Regions from separate parts of the Pseudoalteromonas sp. 2CM32C genome, predicted to be linked through region 1. Evidence: predicted binding sites of a transcription regulator. Region 1 holds the regulator's gene; the other holds the start of a gene.
What was found. The regulator LexA, encoded in region 1, represses DNA repair genes until DNA is damaged. The targets are predictions, from matches to a motif close to TACTGTATNNNNATACAGTA.
Positions count from the first base shown of each region.

Region 2: MTF67_RS08040 (YebG family protein) is a predicted target of LexA. The motif match lies at 1,447-1,466, and genes of this name have one in related genera.

Region 1 is NZ_JALNTI010000011.1:88,243-95,820, forward strand. Features, by position in the region: gene coxB (cytochrome c oxidase subunit II) at 1-840, opposite strand, end outside; gene lexA (transcriptional repressor LexA) at 1,256-1,873, opposite strand; gene MTF67_RS16460 (hotdog fold thioesterase) at 2,050-2,493, shown strand; gene MTF67_RS16465 (hypothetical protein) at 2,495-2,875, opposite strand; gene MTF67_RS16470 (hypothetical protein) at 3,122-3,820, shown strand; gene MTF67_RS16475 (endonuclease) at 3,877-4,536, shown strand; gene MTF67_RS16480 (S41 family peptidase) at 4,683-6,299, shown strand; gene MTF67_RS16485 (hypothetical protein) at 6,299-6,670, shown strand; gene MTF67_RS16490 (LysR family transcriptional regulator) at 6,779-7,578, opposite strand, start outside.
Region 2 is NZ_JALNTI010000003.1:232,825-240,402, reverse strand. Features, by position in the region: gene dsbB (disulfide bond formation protein DsbB) at 68-586, shown strand; gene MTF67_RS08050 (DUF6170 family protein) at 592-894, shown strand; gene MTF67_RS08045 (ComEA family DNA-binding protein) at 905-1,201, opposite strand; gene MTF67_RS08040 (YebG family protein) at 1,519-1,833, shown strand; gene putP (sodium/proline symporter PutP) at 1,905-3,383, opposite strand; gene MTF67_RS08030 (HDOD domain-containing protein) at 3,716-4,939, shown strand; gene MTF67_RS08025 (VacJ family lipoprotein) at 5,003-5,734, opposite strand; gene ccmI (c-type cytochrome biogenesis protein CcmI) at 5,744-6,994, opposite strand; gene MTF67_RS08015 (cytochrome c-type biogenesis protein) at 6,995-7,456, opposite strand; gene MTF67_RS08010 (DsbE family thiol:disulfide interchange protein) at 7,456-7,578, opposite strand, start outside.

The sequences.
Region 1 (7,578 bases):
CAGCTCCATTAGCTCTTCTTTAGGTAATGTTTGATCAAGTAAAGCGGCATCAGCTAAAGCTGCTTGTTGCTTAGCTTGTTTAGCATCGGCCAACCATACTTTAAAGTCAGCCTCAGATTTGGCCTCTACCACAACGGGCATAAACCCGTGATCCTTACCGCACAGCTCGGCACACTGACCCCGGTAAATGCCTTCTTCGTTTATGTTGGTCCATGTTTCGTTAATAAAGCCTGGGTTGGCGTCTTTTTTAACGGCAAAGTCTGGTACCCACCAAGAGTGGATAACATCATCTGAGGTCATTAAAAAACGAATTTTTTGATTAATTGGCAGTACGAGGGGTTTGTCTACCTCAAGTAAATAATTTGGGTTTTTATCAGCTAAATTAGTTATTTCATCCTGAGGAGTTGCAAGCATTGAGTAAAACTCTACATCTTCTCCCATATATTCATAATGCCATTTCCACTGTGAACCTGTAACTTTAATTGTTAAGTCGGCTTTACTGGCATCTTCCATAGCGATTAAGGTTTTTGTAGCTGGCACTGCCATTGCAATTAAAATAACAAATGGAATGGCGGTCCAAAGAATTTCTACTTTGGTGCTTTCGTGGAATTGAGCGGGAACCGCTCCTTTAGATTTGCGATGATGAATGAGTGCCCAAAGCATAATGGCAAACACTATTATCCCAATCACACAACATATAAAAAATATGGTCATGTGTAATTCGTAAACATTTTCACTTATATCTGTAACGCCCTTACGCATATTAAATTGGCTATTTGCCAAGGCTAACTGCGGAAAAACACACAATATAAGCCACAAGGTACAACTAAGTTTACCCATGTGACGACTCCTTTGATGCTGTTGCTAGTGCAAAGCGAAGAGGCATACGGCTTAAACGCCAATTCGTTATTTTTATTTTTTTATTAATGCCGTTTTATTTATAAAAATTGGCATTCACTGCGCTAGCAAAAGTTTATTGTGTGTGCTCAAAACTTAAAAGCGATGAGTATTGCCAGCGTCAGCTTATTAACAATTAGTTAATATTTAACCACCATGCAAGTTTTTTGTATTAAAAACAAACAATAAATATATAAAAAGTAGAGAGTTGATTTAGTTGAACGTAGAGAGAAATAGCTCAAGTCGAGAGGTGGTAAGGGCTAAGGATGAAATGAAAGAGTGTGAATAAAAAACAAACAAAATTTTAAAAATTAAAAAAGCGCACCAAAAAAGTGCGCTTTTTATAAAATAAGAAAAACTACATCCAGTCCGCGTTACGAATTACACCCACTGCCAAGCCTTCAATGTTGAACGACTCAGTTTCAAGATCGACCTTAATTGGTGCAAACTCGTCATTTTCAGCATGAAGCAACACCTGGCGACCCGCCTTTTCAATGCGTTTTACGGTTACATCGTCATCAACACGGGCAACCACAACTTGACCATTTTCAGCCACTTGTGTTTTATGCACAGCAAGTAAATCGCCATCCATAATGCCTATATCTTTCATACTCATACCGTTTACGCGCAGTAAAAAGTCGGCAGCTGGTTTAAACATTAATGGGTCAATTTTACAGTGGCTTTCAACATGTTCTTGCGCCAAAATAGGGGAACCTGCCGCAACTCGGCCAATAAGCGGTAAACCTAATTGTTCTGGCTCCTCTTCTTCAACAAGTTGGATTCCACGGCTTGCGCCAGGTTTCATTTTAATCACCCCTTTTTTGGCAAGGGCTTTTAAATGTTCCTCAGCGGCATTTGCACTTTTAAACCCTAACGTTTGTGCTATTTCGGCACGTGTAGGCGGCATACCAGTGTCTTTAATAAACACTTTAATTAATTCGAGTATTTGAGCTTGGCGTTTAGTTAATGGGCGCATACAACTGGTTTTCCATACAGTACATTTAACTGTGAGTATATACAGTTAAATAAAAATCGCAAATTTAAATTATCCGTTCAAATAGCTAAATTACTTCCTTACGTGTACATTTTAGAGGCTTTCTAAAATAGCCTATAAAAATAGTAACTTGCTACAATAAATTTAAGGAAATCTATATGAGTATTTGGCATCAACCCATTACATTAGCATTGTGTAAACAATTGGACGAAGGCATTAATGGCCAAGGGACGCTAATGAAAACCATGGGGATAGAAATAACAGAGATAGGCGACGATTACTTAGTAGCAACTATGCCTGCAATCCCTGCACACCATAACCCTATTGGTATGGTTCATGGCGGCGCAAACGTTGTACTCGCCGAAACCGTAGCGAGCTATGCTGCTAATTTTGTGGTTGATTTCACAAAGTTTTACTGTGTTGGGCAAGAAATAAGTGCAAGCTATTTAAAGGCTTCTCGCAATGGTGCATTAACGGCAACAGCACGCGCATTTCATATTGGAAAACGAAGCTCTGTTTGGGAAATAAAAATCACAAACAGCCGCAACGAGCTGTGCTGCGTATCAAAAATGACCGCAGCCGTTGTTGAGCGAAAGGCGTAAGTTATTTTTCGAGAGGGTAAATTGTTATTTCCATACCCGCGCCAATAGCAGATATACGCAGTAGTGTATCTGCATGTAAAGCTTGATTAAAACACTTTGGCGACGTGCCTGACTCAAACCCTATATCAAACGTTCTACGTGAGCAGCTTAACCATTGCTTTAATGCATTGCGTGAACATGACTCAATAAGCTCACATATATGGTTTATTGCTTTGTCTGGTGATTTTACATCGCCAGCTACCTCAATACGTGCTAATTGACGGTATTCGTCTTTGTCATAATGTAAAATCGTTGCGACTTTTTTTAGGTCGGCCACCAGCACACTAATATCTTGTTTTGACTCAAGCTCTAGATCTACATTTAAAAATTGAATTTCCGACATTGTCTCGTATTTATCCTCTAATGGTTACCATGCAAACTTTAACGCAGTTTTACCTTTATACCAAATCAACACCCTATAAATAGACGTTTTATATGGTAATACTCTTATTTTAGAGTGCTATTGCTGCTTACAATTGGCGCTATTGTGCTGAAACGCTATTTTAATGCACTAGTGCGACATTTTGTCGCACTCACCTTGCTCAACCATCGCGTAAAATGTCTTGTAAAAATAATAAGATAAACACACATGAAAAAAATTTTTAAACCAGCACGTAAACTTCATAAATGGTTGGGCTATTTATTAGGAATACAAATACTAGCTTGGTTGCTTGGCGGTTTGGTTATGAGCGCCATCCCGCTTGAAAAAGTACATGGTAAACACCTAGCAACACGCACCCTAGTTAACCCCTTTAAAAGCAGCGATTACGTGGCATCAATTGATAATATTGTTTCACAAGTAACTAATCCGACTAAAATAACCTTTGCACATTTTTTATCTACCCCACTTATAACTGTAACCAGTGAAGGCAACCCTCAAAGTTTTAATGGCATGACTGGGCAACCATTCAAAGCCCCCAACAAACAGCAAATAATTGCTAATGCACACGCGCATTTACTTATTGATGCTCAACCAGTAAGTACAACTTTGTTAGGTTTAGGGCCAAGAGAAAGCGGTTATAAAAAAGATGTATGGAAAGTACAATTTAACGATACATTTAATACCACCCTCTATTTGTCATCAGATACAGGCAAAGTGATTACTGTGCGCAGCACACTGTGGCGAATTTTCGACTTTTTTTGGATGCTGCATATTATGGATTACGATGAACGTGAAAACTTTAACAATCCTCTATTAATTAGCTTTGCTGCATCCAGTGTGCTTTTTTGTTTAACTGGCTTTTTACTGCTATTGCAAAACATAAGGATTAAACGCAGATTTAAATAAGTTTATGTTTGCCTGTTGAACCAGTAAACTAGGGGCTCCTGTAGTTCACGTATGTGATGGATATGACCCGATTGATTTTGGCCTTACTGGCTTGCTGTGTCTGTTTTTCGGTATCAAGTAAAGACTTTACTCGCTTCTCTACTGCTAAAAAGCACTTAATAAAAACGCTACCGCACAATGCAAAAAGCCTGTATTGCGGTTGTGATATTAAAAAACAAGGTAAAAAACTAGTGCCAGATCCAACGGGTTGTGGCTATGTACCTCGTAATACATTTACCCGCTCAGGCAAAGTAAACCAGCGCGCTTTACGTATTGAATGGGAGCATATTGTATCGGCATGGGAGTTTGGGCATCAACTACAATGTTGGCAAAATGGTGGGCGGAAAAACTGCCGTAAAGTCAGCGAAAAATTTCGAAAAATGGAAGCTGATATAAATAACTTAGCCCCCGCAATTGGCGAAATAAATGCTGACCGCTCTAATTATCGTTTTGGCATGCTAGGTGGAGCCGCGACTCAATACGGCCAATGCGATGTAAAAGTAAACTTTAAGCAACGTGTTGTTGAGCCACCATTTTATGCCCGTAAAAAAATTGCCGACGCCTATGCTTACATGCAAAAAACCTATGGTTTAAAAATTTCAAAACAACAACAAAAACTTTTTAATGCGTGGCAAAAGCAAGACCTAGCACTAAAAAGCACTATACAAAAAATGTAATGATATTCCCGCTAATAAGCGAACTTAAAATACTGCTTTACCAATAAAAAATGACACAATTATTTACATAAAGAAAAAGCAAAACGTTGAATAAATAATCAGGTGTTGTAGTATTTTAAACAACTTATTTACAGGAAGTACCGAATATGTTTAAAAACAACACTCTATCGCTTGCAATTATTAGCGCGCTCTCAGTTTTTGCTTTAACAGGTTGTGGTGGAGGCGGAGGTAGCAATACTACACCAGCGCCTGTCACGCCACCTACAAGTAGCACACCGACATGGACTGCCGGTGTATTTGAACCTTCAGACGAACTTAAAAACTTTTGTGAAACACCGCGTACAGGTAACGACCCGTTTAATAATAATGAGCCTTACCCTGACCAAGCTGGCTCAGCCTTATACGAAAAACTATGGCTTCGCTCATGGAGCGACGAAACATACCTGTGGTATGACGAAATAGCCGATAACGACCCTGAATCGTTTGATACTGTCGCTGACTATTTTGCTCAACTAAAAACCGAAGAGCTAACCGATTCAGGCGCTAAAAAAGATAACTTTCATTTTTCAGAACCCTCTGAAGATTACTTCCAAGAAGCACAATCGGGCGTTACCTCTGGTTATGGTATTAACTGGGCATTTATTGGTGATTCAGCCGATAGAATTTTACGTGTTGCTTACCTTGAAGATGACTCACCAGCAAGCCAAATTGGCTTTCAACGAGGCGATACCGTACTTGAAGTGGATGGCGTAAGTATTAATACCAATACCCAAGCCGGGATTGATACTTTAAACGAAGGCTTATTTAGCCCAACCAACAGTGATTCGCATACAATTGTTGTTCGCAGTAACGACGGCACGGAAAAAACATTTAACGTCACAGCGGGTAACATTGAGCAAACGCCTGTTCAAAATGTAAAAACGATTGTAACAAGCAATAACACGCGCGTTGGTTATATGCAGTTTAATAGTCATATAGGTATTGCCCAAGAGGGCCTAATTGATGCAGTAAATAAATTTAGAACCGATAACGTAGACGAACTCGTTATTGATTTTAGATACAACGGCGGTGGTTTATTAGCGCTGTCTGCGCAGCTAGCGTATATGGTGGCAGGAAGTGCCAATGTACAAAACCGCTTTTACTATCAAACACAACAAAATGATAAACAGCCTGTCGATTCTCCATTTCCGTTTATTGACGAAGAAATAGATTACTCAACGTTTTTTAGTACTGGCGATAAATTACCTGATTTGAACTTATCTAAAGTGTATGTACTAAGTACATCAGGTACCTGTTCAGCCTCTGAAGCATTTATTAATGGCTTAAAGGGAATAGATGCAGAGGTGGTACTTATTGGCGACACAACCTGTGGTAAACCATACGGATTTACGCCTACACACAACTGTGGAACAACCTACTACACCATTCAATTTAGTGGCGTTAACAGTAAAGGCTTTGGCGAATATGCCGCAGGCTTTACCCCAACACCAACACCACAATTTAATGCCGATGTACAAGGGTGTGTTGTTAGTGATGACTTTGATAATCAACTTGGTGATAGCAACGAAAGGTTACTATCTACAGCACTTTTTCATATAGATAATAACGGCGCATGCCCAATTACAACAACAGTCGCTAATAGTAAAGTAGATGTACCAAACTTTGCTGCTACGAGCGAAAAACTGCAGCCTTTAAACGCACCAAATGATCTTACCCGCGGTAACATGGACCTTACATGGCCTACGTTGTCTAAGGAGCAATAATGGTAAAGTTACTGGCGGTACTCACTGTATTAATAAGTATAGGAGGGTGTAATAGTATGAGTAATGCCGTTGCAAAGCCTGCGCTATTAACAGAGGTTAACCCAGGCGTTATAACTGTGCTGCAACAGGCGATAATAAAAGCTAAAGGCGGTACGCTTGTTACACTGGCCGACACCGTTTTTACCAAACGCAGTGAGCTTTTACTAAGCCATAGTACAAGTAAAGATCCCAATGGTATGCCCATTATGGGCGCGCATAATATCAAGTCAGAAAAGTTTGTTTTGCAAATTATTGGCGAGCAATGCGTGCTGTATTACCCTAAAAAAGATCTCACTATTGAGCTTAAAAACGTAAGTTGTAAAGCACAGTAATTTAAAAACTAAAAAGGCGTACAACTTGTTGTTGTACGCCTTTTCATTGTAAAACTGTTTAAATGCTAATTGCCAAAAAATAACTCGATCGGGAGCCCTTCAATTTTTTTACTTAGCAAGTTTATTAAAATGCGCCTTTAATAAGCCTGCAAAAGCTTGTACTTTCGCGGTGCGATGCACTAAATGGTGGGTCACTAACCACACATCTGTGGGCCAATTTAATTCACTATGTAGCACAGGGACCAAATCGCTATATTGCGCTGCTACATCATGTTGTAAACCACCAATGCCTAAGCCTTTAATAATCGCGCGCGTGGCCTCGGCAGTTTCTGATACACGTAATTTGATTTGCGATGCAGGAATGTTTTCGTCTGCCCAAGCAAAATAAGGTACGCGTGCATTATATCCCGCCACTCCTGATACAAAATTATGCTGCAATAAATCACCTAGTGATTTAGGCATGCCATGCCTTGTAATGTAGCGTTTGTTAGCATATAAACCCGATGTAAGCTTTGCTAAGTGCTGAGCAATGTAGTCACCCTCATCAGGTTTAGGGCCTGCACGAAGCGCAATATGTGCTTGCCCGTGATCGAGCCGCAAGCGTTTTTGCTCCAAAATAACTTCAAGCTGCACTTGTGGGTGTAATGCCTGAAATTGCTCACATACATCACCCATAACATCAATAAACCCACTCACCGTAGTAAGTAATAAACTTCCGCGTAAAGTACTGTCGGCAGCGGCAATATCGTTATGTAGCTGTTCAAGCGAGGTATCTATAGTTTGCGCTGTCGTAAATAATTTAGCGCCAATTTCAGTTACCTTGTAACCACGAGCATGGCGATGAAACAAGCGGGTATCTAGGTTTTTTTCAAGGCTGTTAATTCGTCTTAACACAGTGCTGTGGTGCA
Region 2 (7,578 bases), on a different contig from region 1:
CTCTTTTTGTTGCCGCGTACTTTTTCGTGCGTCATAATCTAACGCCTTATTTATTAGCGGACTTTTTATGAACTGGCTTGCGCAATTATCTACTCAACGAACACCTTGGCTTTTATTCACTGCGATTGTTTTTATGCTAGAAGTAACCGCATTGTTTTTTCAATATAAAATGGGGTTAGCGCCTTGCATTATGTGTATTTATCAACGAACCGCGGTATTAGGATTACTTGGCGCGGGTATTGTTGGGTCAATTAATCCACAAAGTAAAATAATGCGTATAGTTGCTTACATTGCTTGGGGAGTATCGAGCATTTGGGGGTATTTAATTGCCCGTGAGCACATAGATATGCAAACGACAACAGATCCGTTTGCGTTTAGCTGCGAGTTTGAGCCTAACTTTCCATCGTTTATGCCGCTGCATGAATGGATACCGAGCTTTTTTGAAGCCACTGGCGATTGCGGTAACATAGATTGGGAGTTTTTATCGCTCAGTATGCCGGCTTGGATGGAAATTATTTTTGGGCTATTTGCTCTAACATTTTTTATTGTATTAGGTAGTCGCTTAATACTAAAAAGAACGGTTTAATAATTATGTTTACCTTTTTTTCTAGTCAACTTAAACAGTTGCAACATTTAAAAATACGCGAGAGACAGCTTGTTATAGCACGGTCTTTATCAATGCTGTCACCTACCGACCGTGTATTACTGCGTATTATAAAGATATTGCTATTAAGCCCGTTATTTTTAATATTTACACTTTTTGAAGGTTGGATAATCATTCCCTTTTTAATACTCGGTGGGCTTTTTTATCCGTTATTAACCGCTCCGGTCGATATAAATTTTGCCAGAAAAAACTTAAACGAAGCACTACAACAACATGAAAAGGGCGCTTAGCGCCCTTTTGCTAAAGTTTAACTTTTCCTTCTAACTTACCCATTACTTTTTTGCCAATCCCCTTCACTTTGGCTAAGTCCTCAAGGCTTGTAAATGAACCATTTTCATCTCGGTAATTTACTATTGCTTGTGCTTTCTTTTTACCAATTCCAGGAAGTTTAGCCAACATTTTTGCATCTGCATCATTAATACTTACCGCTTCGATGGGAGACATAGATTTGCTCACTTCAGGTAATTGCGCGTAAGAGGTAGTAATGGGTAGGATACTTAGCAAACTTGCTATAAGTAAAAGTTTAAATATTTTCATTTATTCGTCCTTATTGTCCATTTTAGAACATATTTATTTTAATTATTAGGGAAGACCATAAATGACAAACGCGAGGCTAGCCACTTTGGAAGTACCTAAATGCATTATCACTTTTATCCGAAATCCTTAAAATGCAGCTGGTACAACCAAGTGATATATTAAATAAAGTTAAGTTACCGTTTTTTGTCAAATTTAAGACACTTAAAAATTACAACTCTGCGCTTGCATATTGACTTGCAAACCTTTACTGTATATAAAAACAGTAATCTTATGGTTTTTTATAAACCACAGTGCCAAGCAAGTTTGCAGGAGAAATCATGGCTGTTGTTGTTAAATATGTTGTAGAACGAAACGGAGTCGAGCGTATGACGTTTACTACTAAGAAAGAAGCTGATGCCTATGACAAAATGCTAGACATAGCAGAATCACTTGAGCTGATGCTAGAAAAAGTAGACGTGCCATTGAGTGAGCAACAAATAGAATCGCTTGCGTTAGAAATAGCAAAAAGTAAAGACGACTTTATGTCGGTACTTAAAGGTGCCAAAGAGCCTACTACTAAAGCGGCAAGTAAAAATAAAAAATCAGATAACGTTGCATCTATTGACGATAACAACGCTAAACAAGCAAGCTAAACATTTTGCAAATAAAAAGGGAGCAACTTAGTTGCTCCCTTTTTTATAGCTTTTATAAAAACGAATATTAATTAAAGCTCTTTTTCAACTTCATCAAATAACGTTGTTATATCTGAGTTAGGCTCATTGGTTGCTAAACTTACAACTACAATAGCAATACTTGCAAGTATAAAGCCTGGGACAATTTCGTACATTACGCTACTTAAACTTTCACCGTTGATTGTGAATGGGCCGTAAATCCATAGTAAAACAGTAACTGCACCCACAACCATACCTGAAAGCGCACCCGCAAAGTTCATTCGTTTCCAGTAAAGGCTAAACAATACAAGCGGGCCAAATGCAGCACCAAAGCCAGCCCATGCATTACTCACTAAGTCTAAAATAGAGCTGTCTCTATCGTATGCGAGGTAAATAGCAAGTATTGCAACAATAGACACACTAATGCGCCCTACTAGTACAAGCTCTGCGTCACTGGCTTCTTTACGTAAAAATGTTTTGTAAAAATCTTCAGTTAGTGAGCTTGAGCTTACTAATAGCTGAGATGAAATTGTACTCATTATTGCAGCTAATATTGCTGCAAGTAAAAAGCCAGCAATAAGTGGATGAAACAACAGCTCTGACAGGATCAAGAATATAGTTTCAGGATCATCCACAACTATATTATTTTCATAAGTGTATGCTGCACCAAAAATACCCGTACCTACTGCACCAATTGCAGCAACAATCATCCAAGACATACCAATACGACGTGCTGTTGGCATATCTTTAACACTGCGCACCGACATAAAGCGAACAATGATATGTGGTTGACCAAAGTAACCCAAGCCCCACGCCATTGCTGAAATAATACCTAGCGCAGACCCTGCGCCTATCCAACTTAGCATGTCTGGATTAACACTGTTTAGGGTTGACTGCAGTGGTTGTTCTAATAAAGAGTAAGCTACAGCGGGTACTAAAATAAGTGCAATAAACATAATACAGCCTTGCACGAAGTCAGTTAAGCTAACCGCTAAAAAGCCGCCAAAGAGTGTATACAAAACAACAACACCCGTTGTGATGTATAGCCCCATTTCGTAGCTTAAGCCAAATGAGCTCTCAAATAGTTTACCACCGGCAACAACACCTGAAGAGGTATATAGTGTAAAGAACACAATAATTACAACAGCCGACACAACACGGAGTAAATTTGATTTATCGTTAAATCGGTTAGAAAAGTAATCAGGGATGGTAATAGAGTCATTCGCTTTTTCAGTGTAAACCCTTAAACGCGGCGCGACTAAAAAGTAGTTTAACCATGCACCGGCAATTAAACCAAATGCAATCCATGTGCTACTTAAGCCAGTAACAAACATGGCGCCAGGTAACCCCATTAAAATCCAGCCACTCATATCTGAAGCACCCGCTGAGAGTGCTGCAACACTTGGCGACAAGTTTCTACCACCCAGCATATAACCAGAAACATCACTTGTTGACTGCTTATAGGCATATAAACCAATACCTAACATAACAACAAAATATAGTGACAATGAAATGATCATTCCTGTTTCCAAATTCGCCTCCATAAAACAATTAAAAGTAGCAGGCTTTTGATCCGAATATTGACTCTTAAAATTTTATAATAAAGTCACTATTAGGATAAAAGCATTCCTTCGGACTATATCATGCTTGTAACAAAAATCTCTATTTGTTGTATTTTCTTAGTTTAAAAATAATCATGTTGAAAACAATTGCTAAAAAAACTTTTTTACACGCAAAAAAATAGCCAAACGCTTTTATTTAATAATGATATTTTATTATTTAGTAAAATATACAGCATGCTATTTTGTATGTTTTCTAATATATTATTACAATAGCGACTGACTCGACTGACACGGATTTTTTTATGTATTTTTATGCTGCGCGCCAACCTATTTTAAATCGTGATAAAGAGCTTATTGGTTATGAGCTTTTATTTCGTGATGGCGTAGATAATGTATTTCCCAATATAGATGGTGACGAAGCAACTACACGCTTAATTGAAGGCAGTCAGTTTAACTTTGGTTTAGAAGACTTAACCGATAACAAACCCGCTTATATTAACTTTACACTAGAAACCTTACTTAAGGGTTACCCTACCCTGTTAGGTAAAGACACCATTGTTGTAGAAATACTTGAAACAATTCAACCGGGTAAACGTTTACTTGCGATTGTTAAAAACCTCAAAGACAAAGGCTACACCATCGCGCTCGATGATTACATTCACCAGCCGGTGTGGCGCCACTTTTATCCGTTTATCGATATTATTAAAATCGACTTTTTAACGTGTGATTTAGCAACAATAAAAACCATTATAAAAGAGCTAAAGGCGCACCCTCATATAAAGCTTTTAGCTGAAAAAGTAGAAACCTACGAAGCATATAGCTTAGCGTTAGAGCTTGGCTTTGATTATTTTCAAGGGTTTTTCTTTTCAAAACCAGAAATGGTACAAAGTAAAGCGTTACCACCATCAGAAATGGCACTTGCAGAATTACTTTACCAAACGTCAAGCGTAGAGATGGACCTAAAAAAAATCACCGATGTATTTGAGCGCGACGTAAACCTATCTTACAAACTGCTCAGATACTCAAACTCAGCAGCCTTTACACGACGAGCTGAAATAAGCACAATAAAACAAGCACTTATTGTTTTAGGTGCTCAAGAGATCAAAAAACTTCTCTCTTTGTTATTTGCTGCACAAGTATCGGCTGATAAACCGGTAGAGTTAATTAGGCTATCACTTACACGCGCTCGCTTTTGTGAGCTGTTAGCTATTTCACATGGCCAAATGAAAGACACCGGCATGGCATTTTTAACCGGTATGATGTCGTTAATGGATGCCATTTTAGATGAAAGTATGCAAAGTGTGATGCAAAAGCTTCCTTTATCTAACGATATTAAGGCAGCTTTGTTAGATAACGAGGGGTTATTAGCGCAATACTTAAACCTTGTTAAACATTACGAAAAGGCTGATTGGTCACAAGCAAACGACATTTCAACAGCACTTAATATTGCCGATAAAGTACCTGATGCGTATCACGAGGCACTTAGTTGGGTGAACGAGCAAATGAGCTTGATGGTTAATACCTAATACTTGCTAAGCAATATTATAAAAAACGCCAGCATTAAGCTGGCGTTTTTATTTTGATTTGGCTTATAAACTTTCTAAAAAGTCTTCATCAAAGTCGGCAGGCTCTTCTTTAATTGGCGGGTTGCCATCGTAAAGTTCGAATAACTGACGCTGAAAATAAATATCTTTTACAAATAAATACGGGTCAAGTGAGTCATTTAAAAGTCCTTCTTGCGCCATTAATGAAGCACGCGCTTCTACCGCTTTTAACGCAAATACTAGCACCGTTTGTGGCGTAGTTAAGGCAATTTCAGGCAGAACAAAGTTGTCTACTACGTCACCGGTTAAGTTTCTTGCTGTAGTAGGCCCCATTGCAGGTAGCATTAAGTATGCACCATCACCAATGCCCCACACACCCATTGTTTGGCCAAAATCTTCATCTACTCGATTTAAACCAAGCGAGCTAGCTACATCAAAAATACCAAAAATGCCCACGGTAGAATTCACTAAAAAGCGCGCAAGGCTTACACTTGCGTTACCCGGTTTACCCTGTAGCCCAGCATTTACCATATCAACCGGTGCAGTTAGGTTATCCGTAAAGTGAACAATGCTTTGACGCACAGGCACAGGAGTCACGGCAACATAACCAACCGCTGCTGGGCGAAGTATGTAAGCGTCTAAAACATCCATATTAAAGTCATACAACGGACGGTTAATACTTTGCAGTGGATCTCTTTCATCAACTTTGCTTTCTGGTACTTGCGCACAACCGGCCAGTATCAAAAAGCTTAAAAAAGCTAAACTTTGTCTTAACATTTTTCGTCCTTAAGGTATTAATGTATCTATTTTAAGTTGGTATTCACTTACACTTTCACGCTTTAATGAGCCAGAATGCCCTTCTAATTCACCTGAACTTGGCATAACAGAGTCATCAAGCGAAATACGCGCCGATATAATAATATCTTCTGCGCTAGATAAGTTCATACCTTCAACCATGGCAGTGCTATCGTTTAACTCAACTGTAACAGGGAATGAATATGAAGTGAGTTTTACAGCAGCAATCGGCATTGGCGAACCATTTGCCGCTTTTGCAAATACAAATAAAGTCCCCTTTTCAGGCAGTTTATTTATAAGCTCACTGGCAACATTAACGGTAACAGCAATGCTGTTGGCTTTAGTTACTGGCATTACCGAGCCTTCGCTTTGCATTTGCAGTTCAATATCTGCAATACGCTGAGATATTAAACCATAGCGAGAATCATTTTTTTCCATACTGGCTAGCAATACTTCAAAGGCGGCTTTAGCTTGAGGCCAGTCTTTTCGCTCGTAAGCAATGAGCGCTAATAACGAAATAGCATCTAAGTTTGTCGGTTCTGCGTTTAACACTTTAGACAACATACCCGCTGCACGCGTCATATTCGCTTCGCTGCCTTCAAGTAGCAAAATTTGGCTGTAACTTATTAACACCTGTTTATTATCAGGGTTCATGCGCAGTGCTTTATCAAATGATTGCTGAGCCATATCAAATTCATTCAGTGACATGGCAACACGACCAAGTAACATCCATGCCATTTCATCATCGCCTGAACGGCTTAACTTGGTGCGTAACGCCAGTGCAAATGCTTGTAGCTCGTTTTGAGTAAGCTGCTCGCCTTTTTGCATCACAGCGCGCTCACCGTATTCGGTCAGGTTATCCATGGCATCGTGCCATGCTGAAATTTGCTGTTGACTACCCGTTAAACTATAAAAAATACCGCTTAGTGCAATAACAAATGCGCCCCCTGTCAGGGCAAAAATACGGTTGTTACCTTTGCTAATTAATGACTTTTCTGGAGAAAGCTCATTAAGCAAACGGCGTTTTAGTTCAACTATCGATTCAGAATAGTTAGCATCATCTATACGTTGATTATCTAAATCGGTTTTTAAATCAACCAAACGTTGTTCGTAAATACTTATAAGCTCGGCATTTGCGTTGTGAGTAATTGTTTTAACACGCTCTTTTTGTAAAAAAGGCAGCATAACAAACGCCAGTGCAATCAGTGTGAGTAAAGCAAAACACGCCCACATTAAAATCATTTAACTTTGCTCCTGACGTTTATTTTGTTCAATTAGCTTATTTAAAAGTACTTCATCTTGGTTGCTCCAAGTCTGCTTTACAGACGCTTTACGCTGACGAATTACAATAAAACCAAACCCAACAATAACAATTAATACCGGCAATACCCAAAGTACTAGTGTTGCAGGGGTCACAGGTGGGTCGTAATGAACAAAGTAACCATAGCGGTCAATCATGTAGTCAATAACTTCATCTTTTGTGTTGCCTTCTTTAACTAGCTCTACCACTCTTTCGCGTAGGTCTTTGGCAACAATAGCGTCTGAATCAGCAATGTTTTGATTTTGACACTTAGGGCAACGAAGTTCTTTTGTAAGCTCTTCAAAACGAACCGCTTGCTCGTCGGTATCAAATACGTAGCGATCAGTTTGCGCTAATGCACTCGTAGTCAGTAAAAGGCTGAGTGAAAACAATAGCCACTTCATTATTTTAGCTCCTGCATCATAGGTGCAAATTTAGAACGCCATACTCGCGGATTAATATCACCAGTATGGTGTAGCAAAATAGTGCCGTTTTTATCGATTAAAAATGTTTCTGGCGCGCCCGA